Regions from separate parts of the Nocardiopsis deserti genome, predicted to be linked through region 1. Evidence: predicted binding sites of a transcription regulator. Region 1 holds the regulator's gene; the other holds the start of a gene.
The links. Region 1 encodes HrcA, which represses chaperone genes, less so after heat shock. Its sites were predicted from a motif close to TTGGCACTCTCNNNNNGAGAGTGCCAA; they were not measured.

Region 1 (4,207 bases):
AGGCGCCCTGGTGGGGCTGGCCGTAGGGCTGCTGCTGGCCGTACTCGGACGGCGGTGCGTATGCGGGCTGTGCGCCGGAGGGCTGTGCTCCCGGGGTCTGGCCGTAGCCCTGCTGGCCCTGGTCGGGCTGCGGGGCGTACGGGGACTGCGCGCCCGAGGGCTGCCCGTAGGCGGGCTGCTGGCCGTAGGCCGCCTGCTGCCCGTACCCGGGCTGCTCGGGGGCCCCTTCCGGCGGGGCGAAACCGGGCTGCTGCTGACCCGGGGCGGGCTGGCCGTAGGCGCCCTGGTGGGGCTGGCCGTAGGGCTGCTGCTGGCCGTACTCGGACGGCGGTGCGTATCCGGGCTGCGCCCCCGAGGGCTGGCCGTATCCGGGCTGTGCGCCGGAGGGCTGTGCTCCCGGGGTCTGGCCGTAGCCCTGCTGGCCCTGGTCGGGTTGCGGGGCGTACGGCGACTGCGCGTCCGAGGGCTCGGGCTGCCCGTAGGCGGGCTGTCCGTAGGCGGGCTGGCCCTGGCCGTGCTGGTCCTGACCGGGCTGGGGCGCGTACGGCGACGGGGCGCCCGGGGGCGGTGCGAAGCCGGGCTGTGCTCCCGGGGTCTGGCCGTAGCCCTGCTGGCCCTGCTGGCCCTGGTCGGGCTGCGGAGCGTACGGCGGCTGCGCCCCGGAGGGCTGTGCCCCCGAGGGCTGGCCGTATCCCGGCTGCGCTCCCGAGGGCTGTTGACCGTGGTCCTGCTGGCCGTAGCCCTGCTGACTCTGGTCGGGCTGCGGAGCGTACGGCGGCTGCGCCCCGGACGGCTGCCCGTAGGCGGGCTGCTGGCCGGGATCCGGCTGCTGGGGCTGCTGTCCGTGCTCCTGCTGCCCCTCCTGTCCGTGGTCCGGCTGCTGTCCCCGGTGGGGGTCCTCCGGGGGCGGGGGGTTCGTCGGGGTCTGGCTCATGCTCTTCCTTGGCTCCGCTGATGAGGGGGAGGTTCCTGTACTACCGTGCTGTACCGACGACCGCGCGGGCCGGAGGCGGGCGACCTCGGCGCCGGACACGGGGACCGACGCCTCGCCCAGGTCAAATCCTAGGTCCTGCCGCTCCTCCCGCGCGCAGTGCTCGCCACGCAGTAGCCGGGCTCGCTAGGGAGCGTCCGGGTGCGGCCCGGTGACGAAGTCGATCAGCTCCTCCACCCGGCCGAGCAGGGCCGGCTCCAGATCAGCATAGGTACGCACCGATCCCAGGATTCGGCGCCACGCCTCACCCGTCTCCATCCGCCAGCCCAGGGCGCTCACGACCCCCTCCTTCCAGGGGACGCCGCGCGGCACCTCGGGCCAGGCCCCGATCCCCACGGAACCCGGCCGCACCGCCTGCCAGACGTCGACGTAGGGGTGCCCGGCCACCAGCACGTGCTCGCCGCGCACCCGCTCGGCGATCCGCGTCTCCTTGGAGCCCGGCACCAGGTGGTCCACCAGGACGCCCAGCCTCCTGCCGGGCCCGGGTGAGAACTCCGCCACGATCGAGGGCAGGTCGTCCACCCCCTCCAGGAACTCGACGGCCACCCCCTCCACACGCAGGTCGTGGCCCCAGACCTTCTCCACCAGCTCGGCGTCGTGGACGCCCTCCACGTAGATCCGGCTCTCCCGGGCCGTGCGCGCCCGCGCGTCCGGCACCGCCACCGACCCCGAAGCACTGCGCAGCGGTCCCCTCGGGGCCGCGGCGGGGCGCACCAGGGTCACCGGCTCGCCGTCGACCAGGAACGCGGCCGGGGCGAGGTCGAACACGCGGCGGCGGCCGTGCCGGTCCTCCAGCGTCACGGTGGCCTTGTCCCAGGCCACCACCGCCCCGCAGAACGCCTCCTCGGCGTCCTCCACGACCAGTTCCCGTTCCAGGGGCACCTCGCGGACCGCCTTCCTCCTCGGGCGGCGCCAGTCCCCGGCGAGCACGTCGCGGCCGTAACGGCCGGTTCCCTTGGTAGCCACGGTCGTGCAGTCTACTGGTGGTGCGAGTCGGCGCCCCGTCGGCCGCGGCGCGTGCCGCGGGCCCCGCGGGAGCGGGGACGAGGGGGCCGGGCCGGGGCGTCGCCGCCCACGGGTAACCGTCAGGGTTTGCGGCCGGGCATAGACTTAGCACTGAGGACCACGGAGTGCCAGGGAGGTGGCGAGTGCTGGATGAGCGCAAGCTCGCGGTCCTGCGTGCCGTCGTCGAGGACTTCGTCAACACCAACGAGCCCGTGGGGTCCAAGGCCCTGGCCGACCGGCACCGGCTCGGCGTCTCCCCGGCGACCATCCGCAACGACATGGTCGCCCTCGAGGAGGACGGCTACATCGCGCAGCCGCACACCAGTGCCGGCCGCGTCCCCACGGACAAGGGGTACCGGCTCTTCGTCGACCGGCTCTCCTCGGTCAAGCCGCTCTCGACCGCGGAGCGGCGTGCCATCGAGTCCTTCCTCACCGGCGCCGTCGACCTCGACGAGATCGTCGCCCGGACCGTACGGCTCCTCGCGCAGCTCACCCGCCAGGTCGCGATCGTCCAGTACCCCTCGCTGACCCGCTCGTCGGTGCAGCACGTGGAACTGGTCCCCCTCGGGGGGCAGCGGATCATGATGGTCGTGATCACCAACACGGGCCGGGTCGAGCAGCGCGTCATCGACGGCCTGGGAGAGGTCCACGAGGCCGCCGTCGACGACCTGCGCGCGATGTTGAACCGGGCCATCGCCGGACGCCACCTCGGCGACGTGCCCGACGCGGTGGAGGACCTGCCTCCGCAGGTGCCGCCCGAACACCGCCAGATGGCGGTGTCGGTCCTCTCCGTCCTGCTGGAGAGCCTCGTTGAACGGCACGAGGAGAAGATCGTCCTCGCGGGGACGGCCAACCTCGCCGCCGTCGACTTCGCCGCCAGCCTGAGGGAAGTCCTGGAGGCACTGGAAGAGAACATGGTCCTCATCCGTTTGCTGGGAGAGGCCAAGGACCCGTCGATGCTCACGGTGCGCATCGGCGCGGAGAACTTCCACGAGGGCCTGAGGTCCACCTCCATCGTGTCGGCGGACTACGGTGTGGGAAACCAGTCGCTCGCCAAGATCGGTGTGGTGGGACCCACCCGGATGGACTACCCGGGGACGATGGGAGCAGTACGCGCCGTGGCTCGCTATGTCGGACAGATTTTGGCAGGACAGTAACCCAGTGGCCAGAGACTATTACCAGGTTCTCGGAGTGCGTCGCGACGCGTCCAAGGACGAGATCAAGAAGGCCTACCGGCGGCTCGCGCGCGAACTCCACCCGGACATCAATCCGGACCCCGCAACCCAGGAGCGCTTCAAGGAGGTGACCCAGGCCTACGAGGTCCTCTCCGACGAGAACAAGCGCCGGATGTTCGACATGGGCCAGGACCCCTACGCGCCCGGCGGCGGTGGCGGGGCCGGGGGCTTCGGCGGCGCGGGCGGGTTCGCCTTCGACGACATCATGAACGCCTTCTTCGGCGGTGGCCAGCCCGGCGGGCGCGGCCCCCGGGAGCGGGTCCGCCGCGGGCGCAGTATCAAGATCCGGGTCGAACTGGACCTGGTGGAGACCGCGTTCGGGGTCAGCAAGGAGATCACCTTCCCCACCGCGATCCTGTGCGAGACCTGCCAGGGCGAGGGGACGGCGGCCGGTTCGCACCGCACCACCTGTGAGATGTGCCACGGGCAGGGTGAGGTGTCCCAGGTCACCCGGTCCTTCCTCGGACAGGTCATGACCTCCCGCCCCTGCCCCCAGTGCTCGGGCCAGGGCTCGGTCATCACCAACCCCTGCGGCGACTGCGCGGGCGAGGGCCGGGTGCGCGAGAAGGTCACCCGCACCGTCAAGATCCCCGCGGGCGTCGACGACGGCACCCGCATCCAGCTCGCCGGAGAGGGGGAGGTCGGCCCCAACGGCGGACCGCGCGGCGACATCATCCTGGAGATCATCCAGCGCCCGCACCCCACCTTCGAACGGCGCGGAGACGACCTGCACTGCACGGTGACCGTTCCCATGACGGCCGCCGCGCTGGGCGCCTCCTTCGCCTTCGACACCCTCGACGGCACCGAGAACATCGACCTGCGCCCGGGCACCAACTCCGGCCACGTCATCACCCTCCCGGACAAGGGCGTCAGCCACCTCGACGGCGGCGGCCGGGGCGACCTGCGCATCCGCGTCGACGTGGAGACCCCGAGTCGACTGGACGAGGAGCAGGAGGCCCTCCTGCGCAAGTTCGCC
Region 2 (4,207 bases), on a different contig from region 1:
CGGTCGTAGTCTCGAAGGACACCGGGACCTCCCGCACATGTAGGCACTACTGCCCAGGTTCTGCCTGGTCAGCAACCCACGGCAACGTGCGCGTGAGGTCCCGGCCCTCAGCGAACCCCTCCTACATACCGTCTAGCCCCGGGCCGGGTCGCCGACCTCGCGGCACAGCAGGCAGAAGGGCCGCTCGCCGATCCGCGTGAGCACGACCGTCACCGACTCCGGGCCGGACGCGCGCAGGTCCCGGCGCAGCTTCTCGGTGTCCACCGCCGACCCCCGCTTCTTGACGGTCACCGTCCCCGCCCCGAGGGCGCGCACCGCCGAGCGCAGCCGCTTCAGCGAGAACGGCAGCACCTCCACCACCTCCAGCACCCGCCACAGCGGCGAGAGCACCGCGGTGTCCGCGGTGAAGTACGCGATCCGCTCGTCCAGCAGGGCGCCGTCCACCCGGGCCGCCGCCTCCGCCACCAGGTGCGAGCGCACCACGGCCGGGTCCGGGTCGTACAGGTAGCGCCGGGCCGCCGCCACCGGGGCCTGACCGAGGCCGGGATCGGCGTCCAGGTGCGCCACCGCGCCCTCGCGGGCGAGCAGCCCCTCGCGCTCGTGCAGCACCGTCGCCCGGCGCCGCGGCCCGTCGGCCAGCGCGCCGAACCACAGGGCGGTCTCCTTCAGCTCCCCGTCCACCGAGATCCACTCGGCCGCCGCCGCCCCGGGCAGCGCCTCGTGAGGGATGCCCGGCGCGGCCTTGAGGCAGGCCGCCTCCGCCCCCGCGGCCAGGCCCACGGCCACGTCCCACGGCGGGGAGTAGGCCGAGGGGTCGAACACCCGGCCGCGCCCGCCCCGCCGGGCGGGGTCGCAGAACAGCAGCGGGTACCGGCCGGGCGCGGTCGCGGAGGCGTCGCCCTCGCGGACCCGGGCCAGTCCGGACAGGCCCAGGGCCTCGATGTTGGCGCGGGCCACCGCGACCGTGAGGGGGTCGGCGTCCACCCCCTCCACCGGAACGCCGCGCGCGGCCAGGGCCAGCAGGTCCGCGCCGACCCCGCAGCACAGGTCGCCCGCGGTGACACCGTCCAGGCCCCGCCCCGACGACCCGGCCGACCCCGGAGAGCGGACGGCGCGAGCCGCCCCCGCCATGCGTTCGGCGCGGTAGCCGGCCACCACGCGTCGGGTGGACTGCTCCAGCCCGTGGGGGGTGAAGAACATCCGCTCCGCGAGTTCGCCGAACTTGGCCCGCCCGCGTTCGCGCAGGGAGACCTGGGTCAGGACGGCGTTTACCAGCTCGGAGACGGGTAGACCGGGGTCGAGGGCGGCCACGCGCGGATCACCGCGCAGCAGCGAGGCCGCGGCGAGCTGGTCCCCGGCGGCGGCCTTCGGGTCCACCCCGGCCAGGACCTCCCGGCCCGCGTCGGTGAGCAGGGCCTCGAAGGCGGGCGCGCGCATGGGTTCCCCCCGGGCGTCGAAGGAGCGGTGTGCGGGAGCGACCGAGCCCCGCTCCCTCCGGCAGGGGAGCCACCCGGATGGAAGTCCCTGACCGGGGGTCACGGTCACATTTCCATTCTGGCACTCTCGGGGGTAGAGTGCTAATCGCGACGAGGCCGGTCTGGCACCCGCGACGACAGGCCGCCGCGGTCGCCCCTTTTTCGCAGTCGGTCCGTGCACCAGCACGGGCCGAGATCAGTACACCGAAACTTTGAAGGGGGAGGTCACACCGTGTCGACCGCCACCAAGACCGTGCTGAAGCCGCTCGAGGACCGCGTCGTGGTCCGGACGCTGGAGGCCGAGCAGACCACTGCTTCCGGTCTGGTCATCCCGGACACCGCCAAGGAGAAGCCCCAGGAGGGCGAGGTCCTGGCCGTGGGCCCGGGCCGCTGGGACGACGAGGGTGACAAGCGCATCCCGCTGGACGTGAAGGTCGGCGACGTCGTTCTCTACAGCAAGTACGGCGGCACCGAGGTCAAGTACGACGGCGAGGAGTACCTGGTGCTCTCCGCCCGCGACCTTCTCGCTGTCGTCGAGAAGTAGGTCTCTACGGGGCCCGCTCCGTCGGGCCCGGAGCCATTCGCATCCCGCACCGGTCGGCGCACAGCCGGGCGGGCGGGATGCCCGCTTTCGACCAGCCTGAAGAGGAAGCACCCACATGCCGAAGATCCTGGAGTTCGAGGACGACGCCCGTCGCGCCCTCGAACGGGGCGTCGACCGCCTCGCCAACGCCGTCAAGGTGACGCTCGGCCCGCGTGGTCGCAACGTCGTCATCGACAAGAAGTTCGGCGCCCCCACCATCACGAACGACGGCGTGACCGTCGCCCGTGAGGTCGAGCTGGACGACCCCTACGAGAACCTGGGCGCCCAGCTGGTCAAGGAGGTCGCCACCAAGACCAACGACGCCGCCGGTGACGGCACCACCACCGCGACCGTCCTGGCCCAGGCCCTCGTCCGCGAGGGTCTGCGCAGCGTGGCCGCCGGCGCCTCCCCGATGTCCCTGAAGAAGGGCATCGACGCCGCCGCCGCCAAGGTGTCGGAGGTCCTCCTGGAGCGCGCCCGCCCCGTCGAGGAGCGCGCGGACATCGCCTACGTCGCCACCAACTCCGCCCAGGACGCCCAGATCGGCGACCTGATCGCCGAGGCGTTCGACAAGGTCGGCAAGGACGGCGTCATCACGGTGGAGGAGGCCCCGACCTTCGGTCTGGACCTGGACTTCACCGAGGGCATGCAGTTCGACAAGGGCTACGTCTCGCCCTACTTCGTCACCGACGGCGACCGCCAGGAGGCGGTGCTGGAGGACGCGCTGATCCTGATCAACCAGGGCAAGATCAGCAGCCTCAACGACCTGCTGCCCGTGCTGGAGAAGGTCGTCCAGAGCAAGAAGCCCCTGCTCATCATCGCCGAGGACATCGACGGTGACGCCCTGGGCGCCCTGGTGCTCAACAAGATCCGCGGCACCCTCAACGTCGCCGCGGTCAAGGCGCCCGGCTTCGGCGAGCGCCGCAAGGCCATGCTCCAGGACATCGCGGTCCTCACCGGCGGCCAGGTCGTCGCCGAGGAGGTCGGCCTGACCCTGGAGAACGTGGACCTCGACGCGCTGGGCGGAGCCCGCCGCATCACGATCACCAAGGACGCCACCACCATCGTGGACGGCGCCGGCGAGCAGTCCGAGGTCGAGGACCGCGTCCGCCAGATCCGCAAGGAGATCGAGGCGAGCGACTCCGACTGGGACCGCGAGAAGCTCCAGGAGCGCCTGGCCAAGCTCGCGGGCGGTGTCTCCGTCCTGCGTGTGGGCGCCGCCACCGAGGTGGAGCTCAAGGAGAAGAAGCACCGCCTGGAGGACGCCATCTCGGCGACCCGCGCGGCCATCGAGGAGGGCATCGTCGCCGGTGGCGGCGCCTCCCTGGTGCACGCTTCCAAGGTCCTGAGCGCGGACGACCTCGGCCTGACGGGCGACGAGGCCACCGGTGTGGCGATCGTGCGCCGCGCCCTGGTCGAGCCCGCCCGGTGGATCGCGGAGAACGCGGGCGCCGAGGGCTACGTGGTCACCCACCGCGTGTCGGAGCTGGAGGTCGGCCACGGCTACAACGCCGCGACCGGCACCTACGGCGACCTGACCTCGCAGGGCATCCTCGACCCGGTCAAGGTGTCCCGCTCCGCCGTGCAGAACGCCGCCTCCATCGCGGGCATGCTGCTGACCACCGAGGTGCTGGTGGCGGACAAGCCCGAGGACGACGAGGACGACGGGCACGGCCACAGCCACTAGGCACGGTCGCCGGGCCTTCGTGCCTCCGGGCCTTCGAGCCCTGAGGCACGGGTCCGGCCGCCGGGGCGCGGTCAGCCGGGCCGGGCCCCGGAGCCACGGTCGCAACACGCGGCCGCCGGGGGAGTGTCCCGCCGGACACGGCCCGGCGCCAACGGGGGCGGAGCGGTTGCTCCGCCCCCGCGCACTATCACGCACGTCACAGGTTTCCCTTGGCGGCACAGACGTTTTCGGGTGATTTTCCCGAAACGTGACCATTCTGTAGTTGCCGATCCGCGTGGTTGAGTCCCGCGGTGGGGGCATCATTCCTAGCGTGACGGTGACGGATGCAGGCGCCCGGGGGCAGCGGGACCACACGGGGTTGAACCATCTGGGATCGCTCGCGGTCCGGGGGGACGACGGGGCGATGGACTCGCTGCTGCGCGAGGTCCGCCCCATGGTGGTCAGGTACTGCCGTGCCCGCCT

Region 2: groES (co-chaperone GroES) is a predicted target of HrcA. The motif match lies at 1,555-1,581, and genes of this name have one in related genera.

Annotation. Positions count from the first base shown of each region.
Region 1 is NZ_ML703348.1:109,145-113,351, reverse strand. It holds gene FYW99_RS03375 (DUF3097 domain-containing protein) at 1,118-1,957, opposite strand; gene hrcA (heat-inducible transcriptional repressor HrcA) at 2,140-3,153, shown strand; gene dnaJ (molecular chaperone DnaJ) at 3,158-4,207, shown strand, end outside.
Region 2 is NZ_VWVS01000001.1:107,193-111,399, forward strand. It holds gene FYW99_RS10225 (class I SAM-dependent methyltransferase) at 133-1,437, opposite strand; gene groES (co-chaperone GroES) at 1,708-2,019, shown strand; gene groL (chaperonin GroEL) at 2,135-3,745, shown strand; gene FYW99_RS10240 (sigma-70 family RNA polymerase sigma factor) at 4,062-4,207, shown strand, end outside.